DNA from 3 places in the Bacillus nitroreducens genome. Region 1 is predicted to be linked to each of the others. Evidence: riboswitches for the same ligand, from Rfam matches in the RefSeq annotation. Region 1 holds a riboswitch; each other region holds the start of a gene.
The links. Region 1 has a riboswitch for thiamine pyrophosphate ahead of tenA (thiaminase II). Riboswitches for the same ligand answer to the same signal wherever they lie in the genome.

Region 1 (4,569 bases):
GTGGACTTTTTTGAAGCAAAAGATATACAACGACAACTCAAAAGCATGGCAACCGTTGGCCTTGGATACTTATCATTAGGTCAGCCACTGAATACATTGTCAGGTGGAGAAAGCCAACGATTGAAATTAGCGAAAGAATTAAACAAGAAAGGCAATATCTATATTTTAGATGAACCAACAACCGGACTGCATTTATCTGATGTCTCCAATATACTCCTGATCATCGAGAAATTAGTGGAAAAAGGAAATACAGTTGTTGTCATCGAACATAATCTAGATGTCATTCGCAATAGTGATTGGATTATTGACCTCGGTCCAGATGGTGGAACTGGCGGGGGCGAAATTTTATACGAAGGACCTCCAGCTGGACTTAAAGATTGCGAACGTTCTGTTACTGCGAAGTATTTATAAAAATGAAGTGGCAACCCAAGTGAAGATGTTCTATCACTGGGGTTGCCATTTTTTTGAACGGAGGGAAGGTTCGTTGTCATATGATTTCTTTCTCTTTTAATAAGAGGTAAAAAAGTCAATATAATAGTATACAGATTTAAGATAATCGGTAGATAACAAACGCACAATAAGCATTTCACTAATTGTACAGAGTTTTGCGAACTCCTGACCACGTTGCGGTTTGATCAAGGTCCTATTTTTTACAAATATTCTATCATGTACATCGAATTGTCCGAATATGTTGGAGTAAATAGTTTTAATATAGGAGATGACTTGATGAGATAGAATCGTAGTATGTAAAATAGTGGTAGAAATAGGGAGGAGTGGTGGAATGAAAGTTATTGTGATTGGAACAGGAATCGTAGGGGCGAGTGCAGCCTATCATCTAGCAAAAGATCAACATGAAGTCATGATGATTGATCAAAATCAAGAAGGTAAGGCAACCTCTGCCGGTGCGGGAATTGTATGTCCTTGGATGAAAGATATAGAGAATGAGACATGGTATAACCTGGCTAAAAATAGTTTTAATTTCTATCAAAACTTAATAGCTGACTTGCAAGAAGAAGGCGAAGATGAAGTCGGCTATCGAAAAGTGGGTGCTTTATGTGTTTCATCTGACCCTAGTCAGTTAGATGAAATGGAAAGAAGAGTGAAGGCTAAACGGATAGATGCTCCTGAAATTGGCGATATTATTCGTCTGAATGGGGCTCAGGCAAGGGAACTCTTTCCGCCGCTTAATGAAAACCTAGAGGCTTTGTTTGTATCGGGCGGCGCAAGAGTAGATGGTGCTTTACTTCGAAATGCACTCAATCGCGCTGCACGACGAAAGGGGGCTGAATTAATAGAAGGTGAAGCCGAATTAGTTCTTGAGAACAGTAAAGTAACGGGTGTTAAGGTTGGAAATAAAACAATACTATCTGATAAAGTCCTTATCACTGCTGGAGCATGGGCTCCTAAACTATTGGCACCGCTTGGGATTGAATTAAACATTAAGCCACAGCGTGGTCAGATTGCTCATATCAGGTTACCAGGAAAGGATACTGCGAATTGGCCGATTATTATTCCACAGTCAACTCATTATATTGTCCCATTTGATGATGGGAAAATCGTCGCAGGTGCGACAAGAGAAACTGGTTCTGGATTTGATTACCGATTGACTGCTGGTGGGGTGAAAGAGGTACTAGCAGAAGCTCTGGAGGTTGCACCAGGTTTAGATGATGGAACACTGGAAGAAATCCGAATTGGTTTTCGACCAATGGGACCAGATATTTTACCGATAATAGGAAAGCTAGATACTCTTGAAGGCGTTTTCCTTGCGACTGGCTTAGGTGCTTCTGGGCTGACAATGGGTCCATATGTTGGAAGTTTGCTAGCTTCGATGGTTCAGGATAGAGAGATAGAAATTGACCTTACTCCCTGTCAACCAAGTCATGCAATTGCGAGCAAAGAGGATAGATAATTTCCAAACACTGTAAATGAGAGTGTACTGCTTGGCTTGCTTTATTCTACTTACTATGATTAACTAGTATCTAGTAACTAAATAATCTATCAATTCGACTAGGGGAGCATGAAAGTGCTGAGAGGTAGAAATATCGACCCTTTGAACCTGATCTAGGTAACACTAGCGTAGGGAAGTGGAGTTTGTATTTTTATATATTTGTACTTATATAACCAAACCCATTTCTAGAGACTAGTGATGGGTTTTTATTTTTCCTCTCTCCCTGATGTCAATAAAGGAAGGGGAAATGAAAGTGAGTAGCTTATTTACAGATCGTTTATGGAATCGAGTGGCACCAATTTGGAATGCATATTTGGAGCATCCATTTGTTAAAGGGATTGGCGATGGTACGTTGGATAAGGAGAAATTCAAGCATTATATGAAGCAAGATTATGTCTATCTAATCGAGTATAGTCGACTTTTTGCGCTTGGGAGTGCAAAAGCACCTGATTTAAGAACGATGTCCATATTTGCTAATCTTTTACATGGAACGCTTGAAATCGAAATGGATCTTCACCGTTCCTATGCAGCTAGATTTGGTATAACGAATAAAGAACTTGAGGAAACTGAGCCAGCCTCAACCACGACTTCATACACAAGCTATATGCTGAACGTAGCGCAACTTGGTGGTGTTGAAAATGTGGTTGCAGCTGTACTTGCGTGCGCATGGAGCTATAACTTTATCGGGAAAGAATTAGTAAAATGGCCTGGAGCAACCGAGCATGAATTCTATGGTGACTGGGTGAAAATGTATTCATCTGATGAATTTACGGCACTAGCAGAGGATTGCAAAAATCTAATCAATGAAATTGCTGAAGGAAAACCAGAACGAGACTTAGCTGTCCTTGAAGAAATCGTCGTAAAAACTAGCATGTATGAATACATGTTCTGGGATATGGCGGAGAACATTGAGGAATGGCCGATTAAATTGTAATTATAGAAAGGTACATAATACCTCTACTGTACACATATTTTAATCACACCAAAAAAGGTTGCATCAGAAATTGATGCAACCTTTTTTGTATTGATTCTTTTTCAAGAAATCAGAATGAGTCAAATTAAATGGTGATTCGGACAAAACAGTGTCCGGGAAAACTAGAGTATTTTCAGAAACCCGTGTTGATTTGGACAGACGAATCCACAAAATCATTGATTGTGTCAGAAAAGTTCGCTAATTCGGACAGCTAATAGCCAGAAATCATGAATCCTGTCAGAATGCAACAACAATTTGGACAAAAGACCCCATAAAATTATAAACTCTATCAGAATCCCGATCTGATTAGGAACTCTGTCCTAATAAAAACAAAAGAAACATAAGAATACAACATTCTCTGTTTCTTTTTTACATCCATAAAACTTACGCAAGTCTTCCAAAACAATTATATAGAGTAATCCTGAAAAGTCCCCCAATTCTCCACTCTAGCAAATTGAGGGTAAGTGGACATGAAGGTAATGATGATTGGAGCGAAATTTAAAATGGGATAAGTATTGAATAAGAAGCGATCTCCGTATCGAATGGCAGTTAAGGCTAGAGGTAATTCACGCCTAAAGATTTCGTTGCGTTTTGCGGCTTCCTTTTGAGTATATTCCCCTTCATCAATATGAACATACACAGTGAGAAAGTTGACATTATTATTTGAGGACCATTCCCCCAATACCTCATCACTATTTGGGCCAATTTTATTCCACGCATATTGATGTCCTATTGTTAAAAATATTTCTCCAGTGAAATCAGAGTGAGTAAGTGTATAACACCGTGGCATGATGAAATCTGTTGCAGTCACACCATACAAATATTCGACAGAAAGCTTTTCTGGACTGAATTTGCTCAAACGATGACCTCCATTCGGCTTTTTACACATTATGCAAAAATACAATTAATCATTCGAGGTATTTTTTGTTCATGGGCTGCAGTAATCTATATTATTTTTTGGGGAAAATCTTTTGTATTATTGGTAGAAAAAGTATTTTAATTCCTTTTTATTGAAAAAAATAATAGAAATTTTACTTTCCAGGGTGTAAAATAAAAAAGCTAAAAAAGTAGTTTAGCAATCATCCATCTTGAATAACAGGAGGTTACAAAAGAAAGCGAATACAAGATTCTTTCTGTTTATATATCAATCTATCATTTTTACAAATTTAAGAGAGCAAAGGTTGATGAAAGTTGACAATGGATGTAACAAATAGGGTAAAAGAACCAACGATTTTTAATCATGTTGGGAATCGAATTATTACTGAGGATCGTGAAATACAAATTATTGCTAGATTAGAAGAACCATTAATCGTCATATTAGGAAATGTTTTAAGTGATGAAGAATGTGATGAGTTAATGAGGCTATCTAAGGAAAAACTGCAACGATCTAAAATAAGGAATGCCATCGAAGATGAGATGAGGACGAGTAGCAGTACATTTTTAGATGAAAATGAAAATTATATCGTTTCGAAGATTGAAAGAAGAATCTCGCAAATCATGAATATCCCCACTGAACATGGAGAAGGGTTACAAATCCTTAATTATAAAATAGGGCAAGAATATAAAGCCCATTATGACTTTTTTACATCAAAGTCGAAGCCAATACATAATCCAAGAATAAGCACTCTTGTCATGTATTTAAGTGATG
Region 2 (4,569 bases), 1.8 Mb from region 1:
GGTATCAGCACCTTGTGCTCGAAGATATGATGCTGCATCAAACGTTCTCGATCCAGTGCGAAGCGTAAAGCTCTTTGTATCTACGATGATTCCAGCTAGTAGTGCGGTTGCCTCGAGCATGCTTATTTTTTTCCGCTTTGGTTGATATTCAAGAAGTTCCGTTACTAACTCAGCTGTGGACGATGCATATGGCTCCATATAGACAAGTAAAGGTGATTGAATAAATTCCTCACCACGTCGATGATGATCAATCACAACGATTTTATCAATTTTAGATACGAGCTTTTCCTCAATAACTAGGGATGGTTTATGGGTATCAACGATAACAAGCAGTGTATCACTAGAAGCGATTTCAAGCGCCTGTTCTGGTGTAATAAAATACGACCATAAATCCGAATTTTCCTTTACTTCCTCTAGTAAACGCCCAACGCCTGAATCAATCTCGCTCGGGTTTAACACAATATATCCTTCTTTATGATTCATTTGTGCCACTTTTAAGATCCCAATAGATGCTCCTATCGCATCCATATCAGGGTATTTATGGCCCATTATGATGACTTTATCACTATCTAATACAATTTCCTTTAAAGCATGTGAAATCACGCGTGCACGGACTCTAGTCCGCTTTTCCATTGGATTCGTTTTACCGCCATAAAATTTGACCTTTCCATTCGGAAGTTTGATTGCAACTTGGTCTCCACCACGTCCTAATGCAAGGTCTAAACTTGATTGCGCGGCTATCCCTAATTCTGGGAGTGTCGATACACCTATTCCAATTCCAATACTTAGCGTTACTGCCACACTTTCCTTAGCTGTATTTTCTCTTACATCGTCTAGGATTGTAAACTTTGTTTTTTCTAGATTCGATAAGATTTCCTCATTCAACACGGCAATAAATCGCTCAGACGAGGTTCTTTTTAAAAATACACCATGCTCGTTTGCCCATTCGTTCAAAATGGATGTAACTTGACTGTTTAATGAACTCTTTCGTTGGTCATCCATTCCTTGGGTTACTTCATCGTAGTTGTCTAAAAAGATAAACCCTAATACGGTTCGCTCCGCCTCATACAATTGCACAATTTCCATTTGTTCGGTTACATCAAAGAAATAAAGCAATCGTTCTTCTCTCTTGATAATCACCTTATATTTCTGTTCATTTAATGTAATCGTGTCACTTTCAACTTCCTGCTGAATAAGTGGGACAATTAATTCCTCAATCTCATACAACGACCTTCCCACTAATGTGTCGGCATCAAGACAATTCGATAAATAGGCGTTGGCCCACTCAACCTGAAATTCATCATTATAGAGTAAGATTCCAATCGGCATTTCCATTAATGCCTCTTCGCCAACCTTTTTTAAACGATATGAAAGGGTCGAGATATAATGCTCCATTTCCCTTTTGAGATGTGAGTTTGCTTTATATAAATAATAGGCAATGATACCAAGGAGCAGAAAACTTGCTAACCCAATTATCCAGTGAAAATAAAAGAGAATGGCACTATATATACTTGTGATGGCAAGCAAAGCATATAAGGGATAGCGAAATAACTTCCTTTTGTAAAAGTCTGGCATGTAATTTTCAGCTCCTAAAGCTTTGTTTTACTTCTTTTTACTAATTCGATTTCGCAGTTGGAATCCTAAGTCAATTATACCTAAGATTCGTATAATATAAAGGAGAAATGGGGTTAAGATTGTCAATACAATCGGAACGGCTATTGTGATTCCTTTTTGATGACAGTAATAATAAATAAATGACAATCCTTGAATCACCATAAATAACTGCAAAATAAAAAAGAAATTTATAAAGGCGGTATATCCAAATGTGCCTATTTCCATTTCAACAAAGCTAATAAGTAAAATCAATAAATAATACCATAAAATACTTTTTGGAAAATGGATTTCACGAAACGGAGGGAATGGATTCATTTTCACTTGGAGGCGTATAAGTACAGGTTTAATCACCTTAACTTGAATGAATGCTAGAACCATCGCCATAAACACAAACATGCTTGGCATTAAGTACTGCATCATTTTAACAGACTCCTCAATTTGTGTGACGAGTTGTGTATTGGCTTCGCCCCCTGTTGCACCCATTATACTCTCGACGATCTCTAAAGATTCTCGTGAACTTTCAATAAGTACTTCATTAATGTCAATTTGTAACACACCTATAACAGTTATATAAAGAAGAACGAACGAAAACAAATAAGCCAAACAACTACCTAAGAAAAGCTCGATTCCATTTCTTCCTCTGTTGATCATTTCCCCTAATAGTATTCCTGTAACCCCAAACATAATCGTAAGTATAATTCCCATTACAAAACCTAATAAACCAGATAATAAAAAGGCTATTAGGAAAAAAAGCAATGACATTTTTATCCCATGCTTTACCGTAAACAGAATAAAAGGTAAGGGTAAAAGCACTACTAACACTGTTCCTATGAGTGGGATATATAAAGAGAGTAGTAACAGTGCACTGTATACCGCGAGTAGCACGGTCCCTTCTGTTATTAATTTTGTATTCTTCACCTTTTCACCTCAACTTAAATTAGAAAAGCTCTAAGCACACCCGCCTTATCAGCAACAATCATAAGCTTTAACCACAAGAGCTGATGGCTTCTAGAGCTAGACACAAAAAACAATCACTTTCTATTTTAAAGTTTTACTATCAAGTCTTCAACTTTCGAACTTCTGCGTAATTTATTACTTGTTCATTAACACATGCGATCTTTTTGTTTTACTTTTCCCTATTTTCGATTATGATAGTAGTGAATAATAAACGTAACCACAAGGGGAGCAATATTGCTGAGAGTGAACGTCCAAGTTCAGACCCTTCGAACCTGTTAGTTAACACTAGCGTAGGGATGTGGAGATATTCTGCGAGAACGTCTTTCTTTTAATAATTGTTCTCCTTTGAGGTTCGTTATTTTTTCAACTACTTCAAGGGGGATTTTTTTATGCGAAATACAAGATTACAAGCAATGATTGAAGCAGCTATTTTTGCAGCGTTAGCCCTAGTTTTAGATCTACTTCCATCCATTAAACTTTCTCCAGCCATATCTATTTCATTTGCTATGGTCCCTGTTTTTATTATTGCCTTAAGATGGGGTTTAAAAATAGGGATGTTATCTGGACTATTATGGGGATTACTTCAAATCGTATTCGATCCATGGATTGTGCACCCTGTTCAAGCTATTATGGAATATATCCTTGCCTTTTCATTCATTGGCTTAGGAGGAATATTCAAATCTATCGTACAAGAAAGTTTAACAAATGATCAAAAATCAAAAGCTATTTTCGCTATTACTTTTGCAATATTTATTGGAAGTCTTGCTCGTTATTTCTGGCACTTTCTAGCAGGTTTTCTCTTTATTGAATATTTTGCACCAGAAATTGAAAACCCAGCATGGTACTCCTTCAGCTTAAACGGGATTACAATGCTAGCTACATTCGCGTTATGTTCCATTATATTGTCTATCTTAACCATTGCTTCACCACGCTTTTTCATTCTTAAAAAATAGTTACTAAAGGAACCACATAAATGAATTATTGTGGTTCTTTTTTGTTAAAACAGCAATAAAAAAAGCGATGACCACATTGAAGGGTCATCGCCTTTTTTGGATATTATTCACCAGATACATATGGTAATAATGCCATTTGACGAGCACGTTTAATAGCAACTGTTAATTTACGTTGGTATTTCGCACTTGTACCAGTTACACGACGAGGTAAGATTTTACCACGTTCAGAAACGAATTTTTTAAGTAAATCTACTTCTTTGTAATCGATGTGTGTAATTCCATTAGCTGTGAAGTAACACACTTTACGACGCTTTGCACGTCCACCTTTACGTCCGCCTGCCATTTCTTTTTCCTCCTTCCGACAAATGTATATATTCGATTGACTTACAAGTTAGAATGGTAGATCATCATCTGAAATATCGATAGGTTGTCCATCATTTGCAAATGGATCTTGGTCTACTCTTGTAGGTCCTTGATTTTGATTTGGGTTCTGACTCTGTCCAAATGGAGAATAGCCACCTTGGCCACCGCCTTGGTTGCCTCCAAATCCACCTTGATTGCCACCATAGCCGCCTTGGTTACCGCCGCCATAGCCACCACCAAAGTTACCTCCACCGCTTCGTTGTTGGTCATTAGCATTCCTTGGTTCAAGGAACTGAACACTTTCTGCCACAACCTCTGTAACATATACGCGTTTGCCATCCTGTCCTTCATAATTTCTTGTTTGAAGACGACCATCTACACCTGCTAAGCTTCCCTTCTTTAGGAAGTTTGCAACATTTTCAGCTGGTCGGCGCCATACGACGCAATTAATGAAGTCAGCTTCACGTTCACCTGACTGATTAGTAAATGTTCGATTCACTGCAAGCGTAAAGGTTGCAACCGCAACTCCACTTGGGGTATATCGTAATTCAGGGTCCTTGGTAAGTCTCCCTACAAGAACTACGCGATTCATCATCAGAACCATCTCCTTAACAGGATATTGAAACAGAGTCTATACTCTCTAAAATTTCTTATTCTTCTTCTTTAACAATGATATGACGGA
Region 3 (4,569 bases), 330 kb from region 1:
GGCCAGCTTCATAGCCGAGTCTTCCTGCTTCTAACGCAAGTTTTACAGCGCGTGCCATTTTTACAGGGTCTTGTGCTCCTGACACAGCAGTATTTAATAACACGCCATCTGCGCCAAGTTCCATCGCATATGCGACATCCTTTGGAGAACCGATTCCTGCATCAATAATGATAGGTACTTGTGATTGCTCGATAATAAATTTTAAATTTAATGGATTTAAAATTCCTTTACCTGAACCAATTGGGCTAGCACCTGGCATGACAGCATGTACGCCAAGCTCCTCCAAACGTTTTGCAAGTACAACATCGTCAGACGTATAAGGTAACACAATAAATCCTTCATTTAAAAGCATTTCGGATGCTCTCAATGTCTCGATTGGATCTGGTAATAGGGATCTGTCGTCTCCGATAATCTCTACTTTAATCATGTCACATAAGCCAGATGCTTTAGCAAGTTTTGCAATCCGTACTGCTTCTTCAGCCGTTTTGGCACCTGCCGTATTAGGTAGAAGTGTATATTTTGTTAAGTCTAACTGCTCTAAAAAATTCGGTTGACTTGCTTCAAATATATTCATTCTCCTAACCGCAAACGTTAAAATTTCAGCTTCTGAAACCTCTACTGCTTGTTTTTGAATGTCAAAAGATGGGTATTTTCCTGTTCCTAATAAAAGTCTAGAATTAAAGGTACGATTTGCGATTGTTAACATATTATCCTCCTCCTACAAATTGGACAATTTCAACGACATCTCCATTTGCAAGTTTTTTAGTTTTATAGTCATCTTTTTGAATAATATCTTCGTTTATTTCTACTATTGCAATTCGGTTTTGTAGCTCATAGTGGGCCAAAAGACTTTCTACTGAAGTCACCTCTTCAGGAAGTTCAACTTGTGTTCCATTAAGTCTTATCTTCATCTTCTCACCTCCTAAACCGTGGCTAGTTGCCTTCGGTTAATATGAAAGGCAGCAATCCACTCTTGTTTTACCTCATAATTGAGGATGAAATCACGAATCATTTTTCCTGTTGCAGGGGCCAGAAGGATTCCATTGCGAAAATGACCACATGCAATAAAAATCCCTTCCTCTTCAGGATGTCTGCTGATAAATGGATGTCCATCAAAGGTGGTAGGCCGTAAGCCAGCTGTAAAACCATGAAACCTCCAGTCGGAAGAGGAGGGGAGCATCGTTTTTGCTCTATTTATTAAGGCTTCAACACTATTTAGACTAATTGAATCGCTCCAGTCATCCTGTAACATCGTTGCTCCTATCACCAATTGACCGTTGTTTCTTGGTACGATATAGGATTTATCATAAAACAATGTATGGTGTAAAAGGGGCTTATCATGTTGAACAATGATGCTTTCTCCCTTTACAGGTGATAACTGTTCAGAGATTCTTAGATTCTCTAAAAGAGGATTACTGTAAACACCAGTTGCTATGACGACATGCTTTGCATAGAAATGACCTTTTGATGTCTTCACTTTATACTGATTATGTCCATTTTCAATTTCATGAACATGACAATATTCAAAAATTGAGGCTCCAAGAACTTGCGCACTTTTAGTAAAAGCTTCACATGTATTTTTCGGATTCACATTTACATCGTCAGCAATATGCGCTGCACCTATCACATTCTTAGAAATGTCTGGAACTAACAGGTTGACTTCGTAGTCATTTAACCAATTTACAGTTGGTTGTTTTAATAGAGATACTAGACTTTGCAGATCTTGTTCTGTAAATGCTAGTTTTAGAATTCCACCTGTTCGATAACCAATATCTATCCCACTCAGCTCATAAAGTTCGTCTTTTAATTGTTTGTATTCTAGCTGACTGGATCTAGCGAACGGGAAGAAGAGAGAGAAATCACCGTCACTTTCTGAATGAGCTCCAAGCATACCAGCCGCGGCTTTTGTTGTTTTTTCACCTAGTTGTCCTTCATCTATTAGGGCAACATCCATTTGTTCTTTTGTTAAATAATAAGCAATGGAGGAACCAATGATCCCGCCACCTATAACAACTACATCATAGTTATTTTTCATCCTGAATCGCCTCGCTGACTTTTTTTGTTAGAGAATGGGGGTCATCTGCTGCAAAAATAGCAGACATGAGCGCAACTCCGTCAGCACCAACCTCTTTGACAGACGGTAATGTTTCCAAGGTAATTCCGCCAATAGCGTAAACAGGGATGTTAAGTTCTTTTTTTATCTGACTAAGAGGCTGGATTCCATTTGGTGGCAACCCTTTTTTACTGTTCGTTTCAAAGCAGTGGCCGTAGATGACATAATCTGCTCCATTTGCTTCGGCTTCTTTAGCTTTTTCAACGGAATGAACACTACAACCCACTAGGATGTGCGGGTACCGTTGTTTGACCAGTTTGACAGGTAGACCATGTTCAGGTAAATGCACCGTAGGAATGTTCATACAAAGCGCTACATCAAGGCGGTCATTTACAATGATTTTTTCTTTCTTAACACCGTTGCTAAGTAAGGAATCGATAAGAGACACAATGTTTTGTACCGATTTTGACTTTTCACGGATTTGTACGTAATCAATCACATCTTTTATAGAAATGATTTTTTCAGCAAGCGCTTTTACAGATTGCTGATCATCTGATACAGCCATTAATTTCATTTCATTTCTCCTTTTGTCGAACACCTTGTATCGAAAAAAGGGATATGTTCGGTTAAGTACAACAAAAAACCACTCTCCGATGTAGGAAAGTGGTTGATATGTATATGTATAGCTATCTTACTTAACCACATCCCTACGCAGGTACAAGCCTGTTCAGGTAATGAGGGTTTCAAAGTAACTACTTTTTTCTCAGCCCTTATCAAGGGTTCCCCTAGTGAAAACACAAAATATTAAGTTATATAATAAAGTTAACACACTTTAATTAGATTGAAAAGGGATATGTTTCCAAGATGGGATTTATACACGATTAGAGTTGATAGATCCATAAATAGGTGACAAAAGACCTTGATTGTCCCATCTTTTTCAACTAAAATGAAGGAATCGAACAGATGGTCTGAATCTCTATTAATTAGATTCAGGCCTTGATTTTTCATGTAAGAAAGGAACAACTAGATATGAATTCATCCAAGTATTTTTATAGATTTCTAGAACCGATTTCTAAAGAATTAGCCTTTTTAGCTGGTGAATTAGAAAACTCCATCTTTTCAAGCCCCCGTACCATGCTTACCCATTCCAGGGTATTAATAGAAAATATCCTTCAACAAGTTATGGAATATGAAAAAATAAAAGAAAATCCTCGTATTACATTAAAGGAAAGGCTTACCATGTTAGAGAACGAGGGAATTCTTACAACAGAAATTAGAGATGCACTTCATGTGGTTCGTCAACTTGGAAATCAGGCTTCACATGACAAGAGAAAGTTTCGTTATTCGGAGGCACTACTATCATGGGAAGCCATTTACAAGATTGTTAGGTGGTATGTCGAAGTCTATACCTCGTATTCAATCAAAGTACCAGAATATCAGGATCCAACACCTCCGAAGGAAGAGCGTTATGACATTACTGAACTGGAGCTACGACTAAAATCATTAGAGGCTTTACTAGTCGCATCTATGAAAAAAGAGCCTTTAGGTAAAAAAACACAAAAAGAAGTGGCAATTACAAAAACTGTCGCTCCATCAAAATTAGCAGAGCCAGGATACACAGCAATTCGAACAATCGAATATAAAGGGGAGACACTTGAAATTCCTTATTTCTTACGTGATGCCTTTTTACTTCCCCAACGCTTTGATAAGTCCGAAACATTTCTAATACGATTGGGGGCAGAACAACAAGCTCGAATTATGAGTGAGTTGCCTAGCAATCTCGAAAATTTGCATAAACATGTAAAACGATTTAATGAAAACAATGATAAGCAATTATTTGAGGAACTTCGCCTCTTCATTGAAGAAGAGAAGACTCGCCGAAAAGTGATCCTTGAACGACCAGGAGAACTCTTTTTATTTTATAAAGCAGATTATATTATTCTAACGGATCAAATGAAGGATATCCCACTCACAAAGGAAGAATTCCTTGGTATACCAAACCTTATTAAACAATTAAATGAAGATGGTATTCATACTGTAGGACAACTTCCAAAGGAACTAGTGATTCTTGGAAAATACAAGAATGTAGGAATTATAAACGTGAAGAGATTGTTTGAGCAATTGAAAGGGAAATAGTTTTATAGACAAATGAATCTTAACAAAGATGATGTACCCAGTTAGGGTGCATTTTTTTTGACGCAGTACATTCGATTGGGTTGGGATGCATATTTGATTCCAAATTGATATCGTGTACAGTTCTTCTCATTAAAAATTCTTCAAATAAATGGGTGAAAAAAGAAGGATTCTCTTACTTTTTGACGAATTTAAAGGAACATCAGAGATGGGAGGATAAGACTAGCGTGGCGACATATATCGAAACATTACTATTAAATATGCTTTTTTTAGTTGTCTTTCTCATATTTATTCCTTATTTAATAAAATCAAATGGTAAAAATTTTTCTGATCAATTTAAAGAGATACTTCAACTTATTTCGGTCATAGTTGCCATGATTTCT

Region 2: linked by a shared signal. The riboswitch ahead of thiT (energy-coupled thiamine transporter ThiT) and the one ahead of tenA (thiaminase II) in region 1 are both predicted to bind thiamine pyrophosphate.
Region 3: linked by a shared signal. The riboswitch ahead of ACWPVE_RS19720 (thiamine phosphate synthase) and the one ahead of tenA (thiaminase II) in region 1 are both predicted to bind thiamine pyrophosphate.

The regions. Positions count from the first base shown of each region.
Region 1 covers NZ_CAXHYI020000003.1:2,903,407-2,907,975, forward strand. Annotated here, with positions in the region: gene ACWPVE_RS18065 (ATP-binding cassette domain-containing protein) at 1-411, shown strand, start outside; gene ACWPVE_RS18070 (NAD(P)/FAD-dependent oxidoreductase) at 782-1,909, shown strand; TPP riboswitch at 2,000-2,100, shown strand; gene tenA (thiaminase II) at 2,202-2,882, shown strand; gene ACWPVE_RS18080 (staygreen family protein) at 3,328-3,780, opposite strand; gene ACWPVE_RS18085 (2OG-Fe(II) oxygenase) at 4,119-4,569, shown strand, end outside.
Region 2 covers NZ_CAXHYI020000003.1:1,082,818-1,087,386, reverse strand. Annotated here, with positions in the region: gene ACWPVE_RS09225 (DHH family phosphoesterase) at 1-1,575, opposite strand, end outside; gene ACWPVE_RS09220 (YybS family protein) at 1,603-2,532, opposite strand; TPP riboswitch at 2,784-2,885, shown strand; gene thiT (energy-coupled thiamine transporter ThiT) at 2,961-3,524, shown strand; gene rpsR (30S ribosomal protein S18) at 3,628-3,867, opposite strand; gene ssb (single-stranded DNA-binding protein) at 3,916-4,482, opposite strand; gene rpsF (30S ribosomal protein S6) at 4,538-4,569, opposite strand, start outside.
Region 3 covers NZ_CAXHYI020000003.1:3,233,368-3,237,936, forward strand. Annotated here, with positions in the region: gene ACWPVE_RS19705 (thiazole synthase) at 1-706, opposite strand, end outside; gene thiS (sulfur carrier protein ThiS) at 708-911, opposite strand; gene thiO (glycine oxidase ThiO) at 923-2,035, opposite strand; gene ACWPVE_RS19720 (thiamine phosphate synthase) at 2,025-2,627, opposite strand; TPP riboswitch at 2,741-2,850, opposite strand; gene ACWPVE_RS19725 (DUF4145 domain-containing protein) at 3,083-4,189, shown strand; gene ACWPVE_RS19730 (LytS/YhcK type 5TM receptor domain-containing protein) at 4,414-4,569, shown strand, end outside.